One region of the Streptomyces sp. NPDC002793 genome, then DNA from elsewhere that is predicted to be linked to it. Evidence: riboswitches for the same ligand, from Rfam matches in the RefSeq annotation. Region 1 holds a riboswitch; the other holds the start of a gene.
What was found. Region 1 has a riboswitch for cobalamin ahead of ABT001_RS02910 (energy-coupling factor ABC transporter permease). Riboswitches for the same ligand answer to the same signal wherever they lie in the genome.
Positions count from the first base shown of each region.

Region 2: it holds a riboswitch for cobalamin, as region 1 does, so the genes downstream of both, ABT001_RS19590 (cobalamin biosynthesis protein) here and ABT001_RS02910 (energy-coupling factor ABC transporter permease) in region 1, are expected to answer to the same signal.

Region 1 covers NZ_JBEOVL010000002.1:257,999-261,200, forward strand. The annotation lists gene ABT001_RS02900 (ABC transporter substrate-binding protein) at 1-998, opposite strand, end outside; gene ABT001_RS02905 (ferredoxin) at 1,048-1,284, opposite strand; cobalamin riboswitch at 1,493-1,676, shown strand; gene ABT001_RS02910 (energy-coupling factor ABC transporter permease) at 1,707-2,417, shown strand; gene ABT001_RS02915 (energy-coupling factor ABC transporter substrate-binding protein) at 2,414-2,782, shown strand; gene cbiQ (cobalt ECF transporter T component CbiQ) at 2,789-3,202, shown strand, end outside.
Region 2 covers NZ_JBEOVL010000018.1:96,843-100,044, reverse strand. The annotation lists gene ABT001_RS19600 (inorganic phosphate transporter) at 1-804, shown strand, start outside; gene ABT001_RS19595 (hypothetical protein) at 816-1,040, shown strand; cobalamin riboswitch at 1,224-1,352, shown strand; gene ABT001_RS19590 (cobalamin biosynthesis protein) at 1,481-2,425, shown strand; gene ABT001_RS19585 (cobyric acid synthase) at 2,422-3,202, shown strand, end outside.

The DNA of each region.
Region 1 (3,202 bases):
GCGTCCCCGTGGAACACCGTCCTCACCATCGCCTCACGGTCCACGGCCAGCTTGAACGCCTCCCGCACCCGCGGGTCGTCGAAGGGCGCGGCGCTCATGTTCATCTGGAACGACAGCCCCACCAGGTACGGACTCCTCGTGGGCGCGATCTCGATGTTCCCGTTGTCCGCGAGGGTGCGCGCGGTGACCGGCGCGAGGTCATGGGCGAAGTCGATCTCACCGCTGGTGAGCGCACCGGCGCGGGCCGTCGAGTCCGCGATGGACCGGAGTTCCAGCCCGTCGAGGTGGGGCACGTGACCGTAGTGCTCGTCGTAGCGCGTGAAGGCGGAGCCCTGGCCGGGGGTGAACTCGCCGAGCCGGAAGGGTCCGCAGCTGGGCATGCCCTGGGCGAAGCGCCGTGTGCCGTCCTTGACGACCAGGAAGTTGCCCTGGCACAGGATCATGCGGCCGTCGGCTATGGGCCGGAGCGTGGGCAGTACGACCTTGAGGTCGCCGTCCGCGCGGGCGGCGGCGAGGTCGAAGTTCATGGCGGCCAGCTTGTACACGGGCAGCATGCTCCTGCCCGCGAGCGCGGACAGGGAGTGCAGGATGTCGGCGGAGGTCAGCTTCGATCCGTCGGTGAAGCGGACACCGGGCCGGACGTGCAGGGTGTACGTGGACAGGTCGGCGGATATGTCGATCCCCTTGAGCACGCCGTAGCGGACGCCGTCGGGGGCGGAGGGGTCGAGGTTCCCGAGGGTGCCGTGCCAGGCACGGGCCCGGACCAGGTCCAGCGACGAGGGGCCGTTGAAGAAGTCGAGCGTCTCGGAGGCACCGCCCCCGACGAAGGCCGCCCGCAGCGTGCCGCCCGTACGGGGTGAGGATCCACCGCCCGGCTTCCCGGAGGTGGCGGGGTCGTCGGTCGAGCATGCCGCCAGCAGGCCGGGGCCCACTGCCAGGGCCGCGGCTCCCGTGGCGCTGCGGCGCAGGAAGGCACGGCGGTCGAACGGTCTGGACATGCGTCTCCTTGACGAGGTGCTGATCAGAGATGAGAGGGAGGCGGACGGCTCAGCGGACCGTGCCCCGGCGCAGGGTGACGGCGCCCGACGGGCACGCCCACACGGCCTGTCCTACGGCGGCCAGTTCGGAAGCCGGCGGCGAGTCGTCCAGCACGAGCACCAGCCCGTCGTCGACCGCTTGGTCGAACACGGCCGGTGCGGCGAGCACGCATTGCCCCGCCCCCACGCAGAGGTGCCGTACCGCACGGACCCGCTCCGGCTCGGACGGCCGGTCTGTCGCGCTCACGCGGACTCCTCCCCTGCGTTCTTCGGGTGACGTCGGTGCCGCCACCACGCACACAGTAGTTGATAACGATATTCATATTCAACACTGGTCGGCGCCTCCTGTCACGGCCGGAGCGATCGCCGACGGCCCGCCCACCCGGCAGGTCGAACGGTTCTCCTGACGTGGCGTACGGCGCACCTGCCCGCTTGTCCTCACCCCCCGCCCGGCACTACTGTCGCCACGCCTTGGTGAACGGGAAATCCGGTGTGATGCCGGTGCGGCCCTCGCCACTGTGATCGGGAAGTCCGGCTCCGGCCCTCACGGGCAGCCACTGGGTCCTCGTGACCCGGGAAGGCGGAGCTCGGGCGGTGGTACCCGTAAGCCAGGAGACCGGCCAAGGCACTTCAACCATCCACGAGGTGCTGGAGAGGGTCTGCCGAGTCATGCATATAGCCGAGGGTTTTCTGCCTCCGGCGCACGCGATCGCCTGGGGTGTCGCGTCCGCGCCGTTCGTCGTCCACGGAGTCCGGTCGCTCACGCGTGAGGTCAGGGAACACCCTGAGAGCACGCTGCTCCTGGGGGCGTCCGGGGCCTTCACGTTCGTTCTCTCCGCCCTGAAGATCCCGTCTGTGACGGGGAGTTGTTCGCATCCCACCGGCACGGGGCTGGGGGCCATCCTGTTCCGCCCACCGGTCATGGCCGTGCTGGGCACCATCACTCTGCTGTTCCAGGCCCTGCTGCTCGCCCACGGCGGCCTGACCACGCTCGGCGCCAACGTCTTCTCGATGGCGGTCGTCGGCCCCTGGGCGGGGTACGCCGTCTACAGGCTGCTGCGCAGGTACGGCGCGGCACTGATGGTGGCGGTGTTCTGCGGCGCGTTCGCCGCAGACCTGTCCACCTACTGCGTCACCAGCGTGCAGCTGGCACTCGCCTTCCCCGACCCGAGCAGCGGATTCGCGGGCGCGCTGGGCACGTTCGGTTCGATCTTCGCGGTCACCCAGATCCCTCTCGCCGTGAGCGAGGGGCTGCTGACCGTACTGGTGATGCGTCTCCTCGTGCAGTCCAGCAGGGGGGACCTGACCCGGCTCGGCGTGTTCGTCACCGGCAGGCGGGCCAGGACCGGCACAGCCGGGACCGAGGCGGTGGCGCGATGAACAGGAACACCCGGATCAACGCCCTTCTGCTGCTCGTCGTGGCCGCGCTGGCCGTCCTTCCCCTGGTCCTCGGCCTCGGTGAAGGCGAGAAGGAGCCGTTCGCGGGCGCCGACGCCCAGGCCGAGACGGCGATCACCGAGATCGATCCCGACTACGAACCCTGGTTCTCCCCGCTGTACGAACCGGCGTCCGGCGAGATCGAGTCGGCGCTGTTCGCCCTGCAGGCCGCACTCGGAGCGGGCGTCCTCGCCTACTACTTCGGGGTGCGGCGCGGGCGCCGTCAGGGCGAGCTGCGCGCGACGGCCCAGCGGGACAGCGGTGGCACAGGGAGCCCCGCCGGGGACTCCGAGGGCCGGAGGAACTGAGCACCCGTGCTGCCGATCGACGCGGCGGCGCACAGCAGCCGCTGGCGCCGCCGCCATCCCGTGGACAAAGCCGTGCTCGGCCTGGGGCTCACGCTCCTGGCGATCTCGCTGCCGCCCTGGCCTGGCGCGGTCCTGGTCCTCGCCGTCTCCCTCGCGTTGCTGCTGGGGCCCGCAGGGGTGACCGCCCGTCATCTGTGGCGGGCGTACCGGGTGCCTCTGGGTTTCTGTGTCACCGGGGCCGCCACGCTCCTCGTGCAGGTCGGCGGGCCGGACGGACCCGTCGGCCTGGCCGGCGGAGGGCCGGTCCGCGCCGGGGAGCTGCTGCTGCGCACCTCGGCCGCCTCGCTCGGGGTGCTGCTGTTCGCCTTCACCACCCCGATGTCCGACCTGCTGCCCCGCCTGGTAGGGGCGGGGGTGCCC
Region 2 (3,202 bases), on a different contig from region 1:
ACGAAGCTGACGTACCGGCTGAACCGGAAGATCACGGACCCGGCGCAGCTGAAGTCGACCGCCAAGGGGTACCGCGCCGGCCAGATCGCCTCGGCCGGTCTCGTCTCGCTCGCCCACGGCACCAACGACGCGCAGAAGACCATGGGCATCATCACCCTGGCCCTGGTCACCGGCGGCGTCCTCTCCCCCGGCTCCAACCCGCCGGTCTGGGTCATCGCCTCCGCCGGTATCGCCATCGCGCTGGGCACCTACCTCGGCGGCTGGCGCATCATCCGCACCATGGGCAGCGGCCTCACCGACCTGCGCCCGCCGCAGGGCTTCGCGGCCCAGACGAGCGCGGCCACGGTCATCCTGGCCTCCTCGCACCTCGGTTTCTCCCTCTCCACCACGCAGTCCTGCTCCGGTGCCGTCATGGGCGCGGGTCTCGGACGCAAGGGAGGCGTGGTCCGCTGGTCCACCGCCACCCGGATGTTCATCGCCTGGGGGCTGACGCTTCCGGCCGCCGGACTGATCGGCGCGGGTGCCGAGTTCCTGACCAAGCAGGGCCCCTGGGGCGTCGGCGTGGTCGCCGTCCTGCTCGTCGCCGGCTCCGGCGCCATCTGGCTGGTGTCGCGCCGCAAGCCGGTCGACCACACCAACGTCAACGCGCCCGAGGGTGAGCCCGCCGGCGTCGTCACGACCGCGGTCGCGGCCGTCAGCCCGCCGCCCGCCGGTGCCGTCGCCTCCGAGCTCAAGACCACCATCCACGCTCCGGCCCCGACGGCCGAGACCCCGGCCGACCCGGCCCGGCCGGCCACGGTGTAAGGACAGATCGTATGAACATCGACTGGGCGGCTCTCGCCTCCGTCTTCGGCGTCAGCCTCGTGATCACCGTCGCACTGGTCGGCCTCTTCACCCTCGGCATCACCGGCCTGGCCAGGCAGACGCCGACGGCGGACGGCGGCGGCGGTTCCAACGCCCTGGCGCGCACCGGTGCGTACGCCTGCTTCGGGCTGTGCCTGGCCGCGGTCGCGTACGGGATCTATCTGATCGTCGCCTGACCTCCACGGACGTGGACACCGGCCGGACACACCACCTGTGTGTCCGGCCGGTGTGCGTCTGAGCACACTGAAGCCTCGCAGGTCAGCGGCAGGTTGACGGGCGTTCGCGGCGCGTGGTGGACTGCCGGAGCCATTGAGGCCGGCCGGCACACGCATGTGCCGGCCGGTCTTACGGCGACAGGAGAGGAAGCCGGTGCGAATCCGGCGCGGTCCCGCCACTGTCACCGAGGAGCAGCCTCCACACGGAAGTCACGGTCCGCCACCGCGGACTGGAAGGCCGGAGGAACTGCGGATCCGGAAGCCAGGAGACTCTCGTCGCCGGTCACGTCGAACCAGGGCGCGGACCCTGAGTGAGGACACACGCCATGCCTGGCTGCCCTGCGTCGGTCGCCGCACCACCCGCTGTGAAGGCCCTTCGAGGCGCGACGGGCGGCTGACCCGTGCGAGCCGACCGCATCTTCGCGTACGGCGCCGCAGCCGGGCTGATCGGCGACCTGCTGTTCGGTGATCCCCGTCGGGGCCACCCCGTCGCCGCCTTCGGGCGTGCCGCGGCAGGTGCCGAGAGCCGCCTGTGGCGCGATCACCGCGGCTGGGGTGCCCTGCACACGCTGGTCTGTGCCGGGGGCGCCACGGCCGCCGCCGCGCTGGCCGCCCGGGCCGTGCGGAACCGTCCCGCCGCCGCCGTGGCTCTGACCGCCGCCGCCACCTGGTCCGTCGTCGGTGGCACGTCGCTGGGCCGCGAGGCGCGTGCCGTCGGCGGGGCGCTGGCCGCCGGGGACGTCGAGCTCGCCCGGGAGCGGCTGCCGCACCTGTGCGGCCGTGATCCGCAGGCACTGGACGGACAGCAGATCGCCCGGGCGGTGGTGGAGTCCGTCGCCGAGAACACCTCGGACGCCGTCGTGGGAGCCCTCGTGTGGGGCGCGCTCGGAGGAGTGCCGGGACTGGTCGCCTTCAGGGCCGTCAACACGCTCGACGCCATGGTCGGGCACAAGTCTCCTCGCTACCGGCGCTACGGCTGGGCTTCGGCCAGGCTCGACGACGTCGCCGGCTGGCCCGGCGCCCGGCTCACCGCCCTGCTCGCCGTGGCCGCGGGGGGCCGCCCGCGCGAGGCCGTCCGGGCCTGGCGGGCCGACGCGGGCCGGCATCCCAGCCCGAACGCGGGCCCGGTGGAGGCCTCGTTCGCGGGCGCGCTCGGCGTACGCCTCGGCGGCACCCTCGCGTACGGCGGGCGGATCGAGCACCGGCCGGTGCTCAACGGCGGGGCCGGGCGGGACGTCCGGGTCACGGACATCGAACGCGCGGTGCGGTTGTCGCGCCGGGTGAGTGTGCTGGCCCTCGTCGTGTGCGCGGCGGGACGGTCGGCCCTGGGACGGAGAGTCGGATGAGCGGCGGGCTGCTGGTCGCGGGTACCACCTCGGACGCGGGCAAGAGTGTCGTCACGGCCGGGATCTGCCGGTGGCTGGTGCGCCGGGGGGTGAAGGTCGCACCGTTCAAGGCGCAGAACATGTCGCTGAACTCGTTCGTGACCCGGGAGGGCGCGGAGATCGGCCGGGCCCAGGCGATGCAGGCGCAGGCCGCCCGGGTCGAGCCGTCGGCGCTGATGAACCCGGTGCTGCTCAAACCCGGCGGTGACCGGTCGAGCCAGGTCGTCCTGATGGGGAAGCCGGTCGGCGAGATGAGTGCGCGCGGCTACCACGGGGGGCGCCAGGAGGCGTTGCTGGGGACGGTCGTGGACTGTCTGGAGCAGTTGCGCGGCACGTACGACGCCGTGATCTGCGAGGGTGCGGGCAGCCCGGCCGAGATCAACCTGCGGCGTACGGACATCGTGAACATGGGTATCGCCCGCGCCGCCCGCTTCCCCGTGCTGGTGGTCGGCGACATCGACCGGGGCGGGGTGTTCGCCTCGTTCTTCGGTACGACGGCGCTGCTGAGCCCCGAGGACCAGTCGCTGATCGCCGGATACCTCGTCAACAAGTTCCGCGGTGACGTGTCGCTGCTGGAGCCCGGCCTCGACATGCTCCTCGGGTTGACGGGCCGTCGGACGTACGGGGTCCTGCCGTACGCCCACGGGCTGGGGATCGACGAGGAGGACGGGCTGCGGGTGTCGATGCGCGGCGCCGTACGGGAGTCGGTCGTGGCGCCGCCGCACGGCGAGGACGTGC